Regions from separate parts of the Thalassotalea maritima genome, predicted to be linked through region 2. Evidence: riboswitches for the same ligand, from Rfam matches in the RefSeq annotation. Region 2 holds a riboswitch; each other region holds the start of a gene.
The links. A riboswitch is a leader RNA that binds a small molecule or an ion and turns the genes downstream of it on or off. The one in region 2 is predicted to bind lysine.
Positions count from the first base shown of each region.

Region 1 (5,388 bases), 1.4 Mb from region 2:
CGTAAAAGATGCTGCTGGTAATGATAAACTGATCTACATGGATGAAGTGGGTACACCTGATTCGTCTCGAATTTGGGATGGTGAGCAATACCGTGCTGGTAAGGTTGTCGAAAACTCGAAAGAAGGTTTCCGCCAGTTATTACTTAACTACTTCCCAGATGCAGATATCTTATTAAATAAAGACCGCATGGATGAGCGTGAAGCGCTTGCGCGTGATAATGCCTTACCTGAAGAGGTATTAATGCAAGTGTCAAATACCTACACAGGTATTGCAGAGAAAATCACTGGTGAGAAAATAGTGATCAGTGACGATCCCAAAGCCGAAATTGTTAAGATTTTAAAAGAGCAATACGATCTTATTGCTTAATTAGATACAGCATATAAATTATATAAAGCCCTTGCATGTCGAATGACGTGCAAGGGCTTTTTGTTGTGCGCCAAGACCTAACAACATTGAGATAACAACACGAATAAGACTAGAGATTCACTTCATGTGATAAAGGTGATAGGTTTGAGGCCTTAGCGTTTTGCTAAACACTCACCTTGCTCCATCATCCAGTAGGCAGTGTTGCCGACAACGGCAATCGAACCAGACACTATCGCTGAGACTGGTAATAGCAATCCTGCGCCGACAATTTGACTTAAGAATGCTGCTTTGCAGTCGTGATTGTTTAAGCAGTTTATCGCTTTAAAGTTTCCGAGTTGTTCGACAGTCAACTCAATACGTTTCTTCTCAATTTGGCATGTCATATCAAAAAGCTCAGCGTTAATTGTTAACAGGGTTAACGGCGCTGAGCTTTTTTCGTTTATACGGCTTGAATGCGCTTTATAGTAAAGCGAGTATATCTCGGTTCTTTAGTTACGAAGCATTGGCTTGTTTGTCTTGTTCGTTACCAAGGCTTATCAAGCGCAATAAGCCCACTAGTCCAACAAAGAACAAACTAGTGACTAAAAACGCCATGCTCGTCGATAGGGTAAAGCCAACGACAATAAAGCCAACAGCAGAAATAGCGGCGATAGACAGTGCATACGGCAATTGCGTGGTCACGTGATCAATGTGGTGACAGCGCGCGCCGGTTGACGACAATATGGTGGTATCGGATATCGGCGAGCAGTGATCACCAAATACCGAGCCAGCTAATACTGCCGATAGCATAGGTAGCATCAAGGTAATGTCGGCAGCCGCGGCCATATCGCCAGCAATAGGCAGCATAATTCCGAAAGTGCCCCATGAGGTACCGGTTGAAAATGCCATAAAGCCCGATAAAACAAACAGCAGTACTGGTAGCCACGCTAAGTCGATATTACCTTGCGTTAACGATGACAAATAGCTGCCGGTTTTCATATCGCCGATAACACTACCTATGGTCCAGGCAAACAATAAGATTAAAATCGCACCTAGCATCGAATGCGCGCCATTTTTAGCGGCGATAAAGATATCTTTTGCAGCAATGCGCTGACGCAAAACACTTATCAGTGTCGCCGCAAGGCCGACTAATGCACCATACACCAATGACATTCCCACATCGGTATTTTCAAAAGCTGCGAATAAGTTAAACGCTTTATTATCGCCAGCCAACGCTTGCGCGCCGGTATAAATCATAAAGCCAACGGTGGCAATGACCATGAGCAAAATAGGTAAGATTAAATCACTGGCTTTTGCATTTACTAACGTCGCACTTTTTGGCGTGTTATCTGCCACATCAACTTTTGCTAGATCGTGGCCTTGACTGGCGCTGTGCTCATGACGAGACATTGCCCCGACATTGATATCAAAAATGATCACCGCGAACACCAGTAGCAGGGCAAAAACCGCATAAAAATTCATTGGAATTGCCGCTAAGTAGGCACTTAAAGGTGAATATTCTGTGATCCCATGGGTTGCTAAAATGCCGGCCATAATGGTCATAATGTAGGCACCCCATGATGATAACGGCATTAATATACACATCGGCGCCGCGGTTGAGTCGAGAATATAGGCGAGTTTTGCTCGTGAGACTTTGTACCGATCAGTAACTGGACGAGAGACGGTACCAACTGCAAGTGAGTTAAAGTAGTCGTCGACAAAAATAAAGACGCCAAGAAACGCAGCTAATAACTTAGCACCGCGTTTGCTTTTAATTTTACTCATTGCCCAGTTGGCAAAGGCGAGGGTAGCGCCACTGACGCTTAACAGTGAGGTGATCATGCCAAGTAGCAATAAGAAGGCAATAATGGACATGTTCCAACTGTTGATACCGCCGTCTTCGATAAAGACACCGCCGACAGTCGAGGCGACGTACGAGGCACTACTGAGTAGATCAAAATTGTTGAGTAACAATGCGCCCAATAAAATACCAAGCCCTAAAGCAATAATAACTTTACGGGTGATGATGGCGAGCATCAATGCCAAAAGAGCCGGTAATACCGACAGCATAGAGTGTGAAAAATCGTTTAATTCCATGTGTGTTTCTGTAGTTATAGAAACGCAAAATCGAAGAGTGCAACAGCAGTGTGGCAAGATACTTCGTAGCGCTCCATAGGTTATTACTATGGCAGTGTTACGCTTATTCAACGCAACCCCAACAATGGATGTTGATGCATCACTTTGTTTCGGCGACAAACCCTTTCATCATGACTTATAGGCATCACCCTAACCATGATTACTGATGTGTATCGCACCTCTACTTAATGAACGGTCTGTGTACCGTCTATGTGCTTCATTGTGCATGATATTTTTGAAAAAAACAAAATGCACAGCGAATGCTTGCGCTAATTATAACGGCTGAAAAAGTTTTTTCTGTAATCTAAATGTAAAACTCGCCGACAGGGGTGTAAAAAGCCACAATCGCTGAACGATTGTGGCTTGAATTTACTTATCAATAAGTAGTATTAGAGCCATTAAATACTGGTAATGTTTACTGATAGTTTTAGCATTTGCCCAGGTTGTAGGTATTTGCCTCGATTGAGATTGTTCCATTTTTCAATGTCACCAATCGACACATTAAACTTATTGGCAATACGAGCTAACGAGTCACCTGATTTAACGCGGTAGTTAATGTTGCGAACAACCGTATTTCCTGAGGCACTCTTTTTCGCGTTATCATTAGCGTTGGTCCAAATGGTGAGCTTTTGTCCAAGACGCAACATGTCCTTTGGTGCGAAACCATTCCATTTAGCAATTTGCTTACTACTGACCTTATATTTTTGACCAATATCCCATAGCGTATCGCCTCGTTGCACGGTATGAACCAATTTTTTGCCACTGCCTTTTTTTGAAAGTTTTGACAAACGCACTTGTTCATATGACTTGTAACGATCCAGCGATTGCGTTGCTGTTGGGATCAACAAGTATTTACCGGTGCGAATGCTGTTATCCGCCATGTTGTTGGCTTCTTTGATAACCGTCACCGTTGTGTTAAAACGACGAGCGATTACCGACAAGCTGTCGCCACTCTTGATTCTGTAACGTTGCCAGCTTAAACGGTCTTTTTCTTCCAGTTTTGCAAGGCGCTGTTGAAAAGCCTCCACTTTATTGTTTGGTAACAACAAAGAGTGCGGTCCATCTGGCGCGGTCGCCCAACGGTTAAAACCAGGGTTCAATGCATGTAACTCGTCAACCGTTAAATCAGCCATGTCAGCAGCCAATGCTAAATCGAGCTGTGAGCCAATATCAACCGATGAAATCACCGGCTTGTTGGCAATGGCATATAACTCCACATTAAAGCGTTGTGGGTCTTTTACAATCTCAGCAAGTGCGAGTAATTTTGGCACATAGTCACGCGTTTCTTTTGGCAATTTTAAGTGCCAAAAGTCAGTCGGTTTACCTTTGCGCGCATTGGCTTTCATGGCACGAGACACTCGGCCTTGACCTGAGTTATATGCCGCAAGGGCTAATAACCAGTCGCCGTCAAAGCGTTCGTTTAAGTACTTAAGGTACTTAATGGCAGCTTGCGTTGATGCAGCAACATCACGTCGGCCGTCATACCACCAGTCTTGCTGTAAACCAAATTGTTTACCCGTACCAGATAAAAACTGCCACATACCCGAAGCACTACCGTGTGAATAGGCAAACGGGTCGTAGGCACTTTCTACGACGGGTAATAATACCAACTCAATTGGCATATCATGCTTTTCGAGCTCTTCGGTTACGTAATAGATAAACGGCTCGGCACGCTTTGCCACACGATCTAAGTACTTTTGATGTTTAGCATACCAATTACGGTGTGCGCGTACTTGAGCATTATCTGGAATGTCGAAACTAAGCTGGTTACGAATACGATCCCAGATGTTGTCGACAACGACCAATTCGTCTTGATCGGCCAGTGGAATATCCACATCGTCTTTTGGGTGAATAACGTTCGCTGACTCATCAGCATACAATGCTTCGAAAATATCGACATTGTTAGCGACAATGTTGTCATTTATATTCGATGATGAAGTCGACGGTTGATTAGCGCTTTGACACCCCACTAATACCGCTAATGAAAGGGGAATTAAAATCTTCTTCATGAATTCTCTTATCTACTATTAATGTTGTTATAAGTGGAATCTTGGTACTACTTATAAAACTACGATTAACTGCTTAACAGACTTCAAAAAATTTAGAAGCTGTCTTTCAAAGCGCGCATCATAGCAAAAACTTCCCAGTGTTTGTACGTTTTTTGTTCGTCCAGTTCTCGTTTGGCCTTTAAAACAGCCTGTTCAACAGGGTGTAAATGGGTTCTTAAAAAAGGGTTAATTTGTTTTTCTAAGCCAATGTTTGACGGGATCGTGCGCTCATTTTGAGCTCGTTTTTTTTCTACAATAGTAATGTAATCAGCAAGTTGTTGGTTATCTGGCTCAAGTGTTTCAGCAAAGCGCAAATTCGCTAGTGTATACTCGTGAGCGCAGTAAACATGGGTCGACTCTGGTAATTGTGTTAATTTGTTTAAAGATGTATAGAGCTGCTCAGCACTGCCTTCAAACAGTCTTCCGCAACCCCCAGAGAACAAGGTATCGCCACAGAATAACCAATCTTGGTTATAAAAACCAATGTGCCCTAAGGTGTGGCCGGGTAAATCAATAACGTTCAGTGTTAGTTGATTATCAAATAATTCGACCGTATCGCCTTCTCGTACTTGCACGTCGCTGTGCTGTGTTGCTTCTAACGATGGACCATAGACGCGTAATGAATGTTGTTGTTGATTGGTAAAATCTCGTAACTCACCGACGCCGCCGACATGATCGTTATGGTGATGGGTCAGCAAAATCGATACTAATGTTAAGTGATTTTTCTCTATATATTCGATACATACGTTGGCATCACCCGGATCAACAAGAACGCAATGCTTGCTTGCACTCGAGGTAATACACCATATATAGTTATCGTTGAATGCATCAATGGCCTGGACCTGAAACACAGCGTCT
Region 1 is NZ_CP166919.1:1,392,985-1,398,372, forward strand. It holds gene ACAX20_RS06145 (phosphoribosylaminoimidazolesuccinocarboxamide synthase) at 1-367, shown strand, start outside; gene ACAX20_RS06150 (hypothetical protein) at 520-750, opposite strand; gene ACAX20_RS06155 (Na+/H+ antiporter NhaC family protein) at 860-2,443, opposite strand; lysine riboswitch at 2,502-2,674, opposite strand; gene ACAX20_RS06160 (LysM peptidoglycan-binding domain-containing protein) at 2,881-4,491, opposite strand; gene gloB (hydroxyacylglutathione hydrolase) at 4,584-5,381, opposite strand.
Region 1: linked by a shared signal. The riboswitch ahead of ACAX20_RS06155 (Na+/H+ antiporter NhaC family protein) and the one ahead of dapA (4-hydroxy-tetrahydrodipicolinate synthase) in region 2 are both predicted to bind lysine.

Region 2 (5,388 bases):
CAGTGTCTTACGCAGTGTTAACAAGCCGTTGTCTGTGATTGGATTGTGGAGATTATCGTTGTGCCTGATGAATAGCAAAGCCACGTTCATTGGCGATTAATTGATAGTTATTTAACGCGTTCTTGATGATAGGGGCGTACTTTAAAAAGTTATTGGCGACAATGGTGAGTGTCGCTTTAGGTTGCATATGATGCTTAATATTTTCTAAAAATTGTTCCGTAACGAAGTAATGGGTTTTTAAACCCTGATGAAACGGTGGGTTTGATAATACCACATGGTAATTATCAGTAACCTGCTGTAAGCCATTGGATGCGAATACGTGACCCTCAAGTTGGTTTTCTTGCAGAGTACGTTTTGCACTGGCGATCGCTAGGGCATTTACATCGAGCATATCGATGCGAACGTGCGGATTGGCTTTTTTTACGAAACAACCGATAACACCAGCACCACAACCAAAATCAAGCACTTGTCCCGATAACGCTGGCAAATTGTCTAATAGTAACTTAGTGCCAATATCAAGTTCACTATGGCTAAAGACGCCTGGCAGTGCCTTAACTATCAGAGTGGTATCATTTAGGGTTAATGGGTAGGATTTAAACCATTGTTCTAGGTCAAAGTCGCAGCTTTGATTATTAAAAATCATTTCGAATAAGATACAGTGGCGCGCCGAGTCGACCTTATCACAACGCGCTGCATAAGGTTTGGCTAGCTTAGTAACGGACTTGACCCCACCTTTGTTTTCGCCAACGAACATCACAATAGCCTGTTCAGTTAAATAATTACTGAGCATGGCCATGTGCATAACAAATTCAGGCTTTGATTTTGGAAAATAATAGATGACTAAGTCATGCTTATTGATTGTGTGATATTGCTCGCTAAATACACAGTCGACATCTGGGTTTTGTTGTTTAATCGCCTGATGATCGGCATAGTTGATGTTGTAACTTGTCACTTGGGCATGCGGGCTGTGTTCACTTAGTTCTTGAAAAAATAATGGATCGGGGCAGCCGATGACCAAGATATTGTTTCCTTCGAGTAAATGCATATTGCGAACAAGAAGTTGTGACGGGTTAGTTAAACTCATAAGGATGTGCCAAGTTGATTATTGATTACTATCTGCCATGGTATTTTCTCACGCTAGCAAATATTTAAAAAGCAAATTTTGCCATACGTTCGGGCTTGCCTCAGATTGCATTGTTAGTACTAAAATGATTAAATAACTGGCACTTTATGCCTATTGGTATTAGTCAGCAAAATATTGCACTGATATATTTCCTCAATTATAGGGGATCAGAAGAGGAGCGTTAACCAGGCAGTTATCTGGAGGGCCTAACCCGAAGATAGATAATGATGGGGATTATCGCCGAGGCATTGTGACGATATAGGGCGTCACAATGTCGGCTGTAACGGCTGAATCCGTGCAGCTGTCGCTTAACGAATATGGGTTAAGTGGAGTGCTTCTGGTCGTAGCGGTTTGACGTTACACCAGTCTTTCACTTTTCTAATAAAAAATCGCCGAATGGAGCGCTCGATTCGTGCTGTCATTCGGGCAGTAATGAGACAAAACATGACAACTTTTCAACTTGATGACTTTTCTTTGTGGACCGCATTGGTAACGCCGTTTGATGAACAAGGCCAAGTAGACTTTGCCAGCCTAAAAAGCGTCGTTGCTCAACAAGAGCGAGCCAACAATGGTATTTTAATTTGTGGTAGTACGGGCGAAGGACTTGCCATTGAGCCAGAGCAACAATACGAAATCGTTAAGTTTGTATGTGACTTGCAGCCAACAGTACCGCTAATGGTCGCTGTTGGCGGCTCTAACCTTACACAACAGCAAGAATGGATCAAACGTTGTAATCAATTGCCTGTGCACTGCTATTTACTTACTGCACCGCTATATACAAAACCAGGTGTAGTGGGACAAACTGAGTGGTTTAAGGCGCTAATGGATGCCGCGTTATTACCGTGCATGATTTATAACGTGCCATCACGAACTGGCGCGAGCATCCCTGTACAGGCGGTTGCAAACCTCGCTCAGCATCCAAATCTTTGGGCGATGAAAGAAGCTAGCGGTGATATCAATGAGTTTCTTGCCTATGTTGAGGCAGCCCCCAACCTAAAAATGTACTCAGGTGAAGATGGCTTGATGCCATATTTAGCCTCAGCGGGGGCTGTAGGGTTGGTTTCGGTATGCGCTAATGCTTGGCCTGAGGCAACTAACTTGTACGTGCGTAAATCACTGGCCGGTGAAACTCAAGGCTTATTTCCAACATGGTACAATGCCGTTAGTGCTTTATTTGAGGTGGCTAACCCTATTCCTGTTAAAGTGTTAATGCACAAACAAGGGCAAATTAGCACACCGGTATTGCGTGCGCCACTAACACATCGCGAATTGCCAAGTCATACTAATCTGCAGACAGCTGATGAGGCTATTAGTGCTTGGTATAAAAACGTCACAGCTTAATCGCTGCGCAGCTTTGAACACAGGTAACTGGCAATTGGTTACCTGTCGAAATAAACTCACGCTGGTTCGGCGTTTTAAAAATAACTCGCGATTCGCTACCAGCGCATTCTGGGTTGATATTCGTCACTAACCTCTTGCTTTGCATCTTTTTGTTGTTGCCGCTTGATGGCAATTTTCATGTTTTTACCGAGCATGTTTTTTATTTGGTAAATACTTTCTAGCATTAGCCAACGACCTTTGCCACTATGCCAACACCGACGGTACAGGCGTTTATTGGCAGCGACGGTGTCGGGGGATCGTTCGATTAAGCGCTTAGCTAGGTCAATAGCCTGTTGTAGTGGATTATTCGCAACTTCACTGATCAGATTAAATGACCGTGCTTGCTTCGCGTCAATAACATCAGCGGTCATAGCGAGCTTAAGGGCTTGGTCATAAGGCATCAGCTCACTTAGAGGCGCATTACCGGCCATGTCGGGGATTAATCCCCATTTACCTTCCATAATCGAAAAGTGGGCATCACTACTGGCAATTCGATAGTCCCCACCTAAGGCAATTTGTAAGCCACCGCCATAGCAATGACCGTGGATAGCAAATATAACTGGGACGGGCAATTGTCGCCAGCCATAACTGACACGTTGTGCTAAGTTTGCTTGCCAAGGTAGCCATTTAAATAGCAACCGTATAACGTTACTCGGCGAGTTCATAATGGCTTTAATATCGAGACCAGAACAAAAACTTGCCCCACTGCCAGAAACGATCACCGCGCGAACTTGCCGATTTTTACGTAACGATTTAATCGTGCTATCAAGTTGCTTAAACATTGGCATATTTAAGGCGTTAAGTTTGTCAGGGCGATTAAGTGTGACAAAAGCGATCGTATTTTTAATCTCAAGGGTAACCATATCAGCTCTCCATTTGCTAATGACCAATGTATTTCCTAGTTCATGCCGATCATGGCCGTTTGTTTTTACTCTATGGGATTGGATAAAAAATAACAAATGTGGTGATTAAATTTAATTGATGCAATGCGTTGAGTAATTGTTATAATGTCACAAAATGAAAAGCGTTGTGATAGACAACGCATCCTATCAAGTAGCGATATTAACGGATGATGATTCGGCAAATAAGAGCAAATCAGGCAATGAAAACGGTATTAAGCGTAGGCTTATTTATCGCAATGTTGCTGATCCCGCTTGCTAAGGCAGATCATCTTGGCGAACACTTTGATTATAAACATCAAGATACGCTATGTTATTTATGTCATGTGAGCGTTCTTAACGATGATTTCGTTGTTGATGATTACGCTGATCGCATCTCTCAAGTAGTCTTTTCGCTCCCTCTCTATGCCAAGCAACATGAGACAATTAAACCGTCGCTTTGCTTGCCAAATCCGCGTGCCCCACCGCAAACCTCCTGTTACTAAATCATTTTACAGGTCGTTTTTAACTGATTTTTTCAGTTACTTTTAGGTGGAAATTTATCAATGCAAATTAAAAAATTAGCGGTTGCCACAATGGTAGCCAGTACGTCATTTTCAACGTTCGCTGCGGACAATATAAATATTAGCTCAGTAATCAATGTTGGCTATACCGAGCGAGATGAGTTTAACGGAATTGCCGGTTATGGGGTTGATGAACATGCCGCGGGGTTAAAGCAAGGCTTTTGGGTGGATCATACTGAGCTGACATTATCAGCTCCGATTGATGATATGTTCTACGGTAAGGTTAGCTTGGTGTTAGATGAGCATGACGGCGCAACCGAAATAGAATTAGAAGAAGCGTTTGTGCAAACCATAGGGCTAGATTATGGTCTATCGTTGCGTGTTGGTCGCTTTTTATCAAATGTTGGTTATTTAAATAACAAGCATGCGCATACCGACAGTTTTGCCGATCGCCCATTGGTCTATCGCGCCTTTTTAAATGATCACTATTATGATGATGGTGTGCGAGTGTCATGGGTGGCACCAACCGATCTATATTTAGAAATTGGTAGTGAATTATTCAAAGGCGGGCAAATGCCGGCGTATAGTGATGGTAGCGGAGTTGGCGCAACGTCGCTGTTTGTGAAAACTGGTGGCGATATCAATGAAGAACAAAGTTGGCAATTAGGGGTATCGTATTTAGGCTTTGATAATGACAAAGGTGCGTGTTCTGCACACGACCATGGCCATGAAGAAGATCACGCTCATGAAGATGAACACGAAGCAGAGCATGAGCACGAAGAAGGGCTCGAAGAGCATTTCATTGCCGGTGCTTGTGACTTTAGCGGAAAAAAAGACTCTTATTTAGTTGATTTTGTATGGAAATGGGCGCCTGATGGCAATTACAAATACCAAAATCTAACATTTGCAGCTGAGTACTTTTGGGTAAAAGAAGATGGTGAGCTAGGCCATCATGAAGAGCACGAAGAACATGGCGTTCATGCGGATGAAATAAGCATGCTAGCAGAAAATATGCATCATGATGAACAGCATGGCGAACACCATGGTTATTATGTCAGTGGTGTATACCAATTTAGTCCAAACTGGGCTGCTGGATTGCGTTACTCTGAAGTTGATTTTGATGCGCCTTATTCCGATGGTTTTAGGCCATCCATTGCCACAGCAATGGTCGAATATCGCCATTCACATTTCTCAACGGTACGTTGGCAATTTAACCAAGATAAATCTGTTGAAGAGATAACCGATAATCAAGTGACTCTGCAATTTTCGATGGTCTTAGGAGATCATAGTGCACACCAATTCTAAGCAACATAACCAATGGGGCAAATATTTGAGCGTGACGCTAGCAGCATGTTTGATGCTAGCGTTGCCTGCTCGCGCGGCATTAAACGTATTTGCCTGTGAGCCGGAATATGCTTCGTTAGTACGTGAACTCGGTGGTGAATTAATTACCATCAATAGTGCAACAACGGCCAAACAGGAT
Region 2 is NZ_CP166919.1:2,768,346-2,773,733, reverse strand. It holds gene ACAX20_RS12360 (methyltransferase) at 53-1,084, opposite strand; lysine riboswitch at 1,287-1,468, shown strand; gene dapA (4-hydroxy-tetrahydrodipicolinate synthase) at 1,568-2,464, shown strand; gene ACAX20_RS12350 (crotonase/enoyl-CoA hydratase family protein) at 2,560-3,366, opposite strand; gene ACAX20_RS12345 (hypothetical protein) at 3,606-3,887, shown strand; gene ACAX20_RS12340 (hypothetical protein) at 3,948-5,210, shown strand; gene ACAX20_RS12335 (metal ABC transporter solute-binding protein, Zn/Mn family) at 5,194-5,388, shown strand, end outside.

Region 3 (5,388 bases), 1.3 Mb from region 2:
CTTCTTTTAGTCCTGATAGTATGCCGTCATCGCCATACACAACCTGACGAACATCATCATCGTTACCGACACAACAAAATACAATATCAGCACTTTTTGCTGCAAGCGCTGGCGTTGTTGCATACTCGCCAGCGTATTGATCAGCCCAACGCTTTGCTTTTTCTGTGGTACGGTTATACACCGTCACTTGATACCCTGAATTTTGTAAATGACCGGCCATTGGATAGCCCATAACACCCAAACCAATAAAGGCAACGTTTGTCATTTTTAACCCTTTTTTACTTTTAAATTAGAGGGTGCTAGTTTATATCAAGTAGATTAATTAACGCAAAGCAATGCACATCACATAGGCGCAAATTTATGACATCAATTTATGATTTTACGGTAACAGACAATAAAGGCGACGTGGTACCCATGGTGAGCTATAAAGATCAGGTTATGCTTATCGTTAACACTGCCAGCGCCTGTGGTTTTACACCACAATATCAGGGTTTGGAAACGCTCTATCAAAAATATAAAGATAAAGGCTTAGCAATTTTGGCTTTTCCTTGTAATCAGTTTGGTAAACAAGAACAAGGCTCTGACGATGAAATTCGCAACTTTTGCGATCTAAACTTTAACATTCATTTTGATCTGTTTAGTAAAGTGGATGTCAACGGTGATAATGCCGAACCATTATTTGATTATTTAACAAATAATGCCAAAGGTATCTTGGGTTCAAAGAAAATAAAATGGAATTTTACCAAGTTTTTGGTCGACAGCAACGGTAAGGTAACTAAGCGTTATGGCTCGATGACTAAGCCTGAAGATATTAGTAAAGATATTGAGCGCTTATTGTAATACCAAGTGCATTAAATAATGCGCTCATTTTGATGAGCTTGTACGTTGAGCAAAGTTATGCAAATAGCTTATTGTGTAAGGTTTCAACCACATGATGGCCATCTTGCTCATTGACTAAAAAACACAAATTATTGGCACTAGCACCATGACAGATCATTCTTACTGAAGTATCTTCTAGGTGATCAAAAATACTGCTACCCAATTGATTGGTACTTTGTAGATTATTACCAACAATTGCCACTAAACACAGGTCGTGCTCAACCGTGACATCACACAATTGTTCGAGTTCGGCCAATACTTGTTGATTGATCAATGCTTGGGTTGAGCCAACGGGATTATCAAACGTCATGGCAACCGAAATTTCGGAGGTGGTGATCAAATCAACACTTAATTGATGTTTTGCCAAAATCGCGAAAACCTCTGCCAAAAAGCCACTTGCATGTAACATCGCCGGACTTTTTACCGTAACTAACGTTTGCTCTTTGCGCATGGCAATGGCGCGATATCTCGGCTTTGATGTTACCTGTTGACGAATCTGGGTGCCTCCTGACTCTGGCTCTCTTGATGAGCCAACAAACACTGGGATATCGGAACGCATTGCTGGTATTAACGTTGCAGGGTGTAAAATTTTTGCACCAAAGGTCGCCATTTCCGCAGCTTCACCAAAACTGATTTCAGGGATCGCTCGAGCGCTACTGGCAATGCGCGGATCAGTGGTAAATATACCGACCACGTCAGTCCAAATTTGTAGATTATCTGCATTCAGTGCTTCTGCTAATAATGCCGCGGAATAATCAGAGCCACCCCGCCCTAACGTCGTCGTATAACCTAGCTGGTCTTCGCCAATAAAGCCTTGAGTAACAATAACATGATCACTCAGTAACGGTTGCAATAAACTCTGACAGCGATTTTTTAACTCATCAATGTTTACATTAGCCTGACCATACAGGCTGTCAGTGCGCATTACGCGACGCACGTCAAACATTTGCCCTGGTACATCAATCATGTGTAGTACTTCAGCAAATATCACCGAACTCATCCGCTCACCACAGGCTAAAATTGCGTCTGCATGGCGTACCGAGCGAGATATACTCTGTTCTGTAACTAACTTACTCAATTCATCAAGGATCAAATCAACCTGTTGGCGCACAACGCTAGCATCAGCTAGTTGAGTGATAATGCGCTGTTGAATTTGAGCAATAGTCTCGAGTATTTGTTGTTGCTGATTTGGTTCAAGTTGGTCGTTAGCTAAACGCACTAATTCATTGGTAACACCAGCGCTTGCCGAAACAACGACGACACGGGTATCAGGATTATTTTTGATAATTTTTGCACAACGCAACATAGCGTCAAAATCAGCGACGCTAGTACCACCAAATTTGGCAACATTGAGTCTGCTATTGAAACAGCTATTGGTTTCGGTATTTACCATTGGATATTCTCCCTATATTACCTATTCGTTATAAAGGTAAACAATCAAAGGAAGAGCATGACTGAACAGCTTGGATTAGGATCTCTACATCTTCAGCCAGAAGCTCTCCACCGTTCACCGGTGACAGTCATCAGGATTCAACCATAATGACCGAGTACAGGCCTCCCATCAGGCGCTATACCCTCGGCGTTAGTCCCCCTCGATAATTTTCTGTGGTTGATGGTACCTAGAATTATCTACCTGGCTAACGCAGCCTCTTCTGGTGTTAAATCAAAGCCTATCATCGCTATGACAGCGAGTAACTTGATATAAATATCAATAGGATCTGACACTTAACTCTCAGCATTAAAGCGTATCAAACGTTCTATTGCAACCACCATTTGAGTAAAAGTTCTACTAACTTAAATGCTCGGATGAGTTCGCGGTAAACAAAAGTGTCGGATCTTAGTTAATTTATACACGCCAAATTGAATTTTTACCTGAATAATATTTACCTTTGTTACTAATAACCATTAACTCCAGATGCAGATCAGGTATGCTATAACAAACAACAAGAGAGTAATAAACGTGGATACCTTTTTACTAAAAAAATTTATCGCCTTTTTTTTACAGCCTCAGATCATTGTTATCGTCGTATTGATCTTGGCCTTCATTGCGCGAAAAAAATATCACGTTCAGGCGAAAATCATATCCCTATGCGCCCTGTTAGCCCTATATTTATTGGCAACAAAACCTGTTAGTGAGCATTTAATCGAAACATTGGAGGGACAATACCCGGTATATCAACAGCAGGTTGAAAAGCTCGATTATATTGTAGTTCTGGGTTGCGGTCATAGCGCTGATAAGCGCCTAGCACATAGCCAGCAACTCAAAACCTGTTCCTTACAACGCATGGTGGAAGGGCTACGCATTGCCAATTTACATCCCGAAGCGACGATTGTTACCTCAGGTGCTGCAATGACTGATAATGTCACTAACGCACAAATGGTGAAAGATGCGCTTATTGAACTCGGTTATAGCGGCAATATTATCGCCATTGAACAAGCTAGGGATACCGAAGAAGAGGCGATTTATTTAACACCGCTACTTACTCATAAACAATTTGCCTTAGTAACAAATGCCAGCGATATACCAAGAGCGATGACATTTTTTCAACAACGAGGATTAGCTCCTATTGCCGCGCCAACCGGCTTTCGGGCCAAACACAGCGAACTGAATTGGCGCGTTATTGCCCCCCATGGCAAGCATTTCGAAACATCTGAGCTTTTCTTTTATGAATTTATCGGCCAAGTCTGGCAGCTCATTAAAATGATTTTTGCCGGACTGGCAAACTAATCCAGCCTACTTAAGCACCGTATTTTAAAGGCTTTTCCGCCATAATTCCCACTAAGTGATTATCTGGGTCGCGGATAAAGCCTAACCATAACTGATGATCGTCTAATGTCGCCGCCAGAGCGGGCTCACGCTCAATAACCACCTGTTTAGCGTTTAAGTTGATAAACATTTGCTCTATATCAGCGACTTTATAATAAATAACCGATGTGTGATGTTCGGCTTTATCACCCTGCAAAGTTGTGAGCATCAGGCGGATATCACCACATTGTAAAAATGATAAATGCTCGCCCACATCAAACAGTAATGGCAAACCTAAGACTTGTGTATAAAACTGCTTGCTACGTTTGAGGTTATCCGTTGTTATTGCAATCTGACCAATACCTTCTATTGCAGACACCGATGTTAACCTCCCTGTTGTAAGCTAAAGATTCGATCAACGATAGCACGTACGCCATTGCCACGCGATGGACTCAGATGTTGCAACAAGCCTAATTGCTGAAAATAACTTGATACATCATCAGTGCTCACCTGTGCAACGGGCTTGCCTTGAAACAGGCTGAAAATAACCACCATCAAGCCGCGAATTAAACGCGCATCGCTGTCGCCTCGATAATAATATTTTCCGTCATGCTGCTCTTGTTGTAGCCATGCCTTACTTTCACAACCAGAAATGAGTAAATCATCGTTACGAGCTGATTTATCGAGTCGCGGTAGTTGTTTAGACAGTAACATAATTTGCCGATGCCGTTGATCCCAACCTTTACACGTCTCAAACTGAGCAATGACTTGTTCTGCAGACGGTAAAGTGTTTAGGGCGTCTACTTGCTGTGGCGCCGATATCTGCTGTATTTCGTCAGCTATTGATACCTGTTGCTTAACCGCATGATTTTGCGATGTTGGCAATGTACTATTTTGGCTAATTTTAACGTTTTGCGAAGTGTCACCATTAGTCATTTCAATAATACATTGGCGCAAATGTGAGATAACGTAATCGACTTCCGCTTTGGTGTTATATGGTGCCAGCGACATGCGTACACTACCTTGCAGACCTAAACTAGCCAACAATGGCATCGCACAGTGATGCCCGGCGCGAACCGCGATATGATGACTATCAAGGTAACTAGCAACATCTTGATGATGCAGGCCATCAACAGTAAAGCTAAATAAGCCAATATCAGGGCAACCTTGAAACAATAATTTGACTTTGGGTATTGTGATAAGCTGCTGATATGCATAGTTTAATAAATCATTTTCCCAACTTGCTAGCGAAGATTGTGAAGACAATTCAGAAATCGCCGCATCCAAACCGATAACGCCAGCGATATTCGGTGTTCCTGCCTCGTATTTGTGCGGTAAGTCATTGATAATGGTTTCTTCAAAAGAGACATGCTTGATCATTTCACCACCATAGTGATAGGCAGGCATAGCTTCTAATAGTGCTTTTTTTCCGTAGAGCACACCAATTCCGGTGGGGGCATAAACCTTATGACCAGAAAACACAAAAAAATCGCAATCTAACGCTTGGACATCGATATTAAAATGGGCAATAGATTGCGCACCATCGATGATAACGTTTGCACCTACTCCCCGAGCAAGCCCGATAAGTGCGCTAATATCATTATATTTGCCCACTACGTTTGACACATGAGCAATCGCCAGAATTTTGCATCGGGAGGTGATAAGTCGGCGTCCTTGCTCAACATCGATTGTGCCGTTTGAGCTAAGTGGCAGCACCACTAAGTTGGCTTTTTTTCGTTTTGCTAATTGTTGCCAACAGACTA
Region 3 is NZ_CP166919.1:1,460,510-1,465,897, reverse strand. It holds gene ACAX20_RS06455 (NAD(P)-dependent oxidoreductase) at 1-265, opposite strand, end outside; gene ACAX20_RS06450 (glutathione peroxidase) at 361-840, shown strand; gene lysC (lysine-sensitive aspartokinase 3) at 896-2,272, opposite strand; lysine riboswitch at 2,365-2,539, opposite strand; gene ACAX20_RS06440 (ElyC/SanA/YdcF family protein) at 2,840-3,607, shown strand; gene ACAX20_RS06435 (VOC family protein) at 3,618-4,004, opposite strand; gene ACAX20_RS06430 (SufS family cysteine desulfurase) at 4,010-5,388, opposite strand, start outside.
Region 3: linked by a shared signal. The riboswitch ahead of lysC (lysine-sensitive aspartokinase 3) and the one ahead of dapA (4-hydroxy-tetrahydrodipicolinate synthase) in region 2 are both predicted to bind lysine.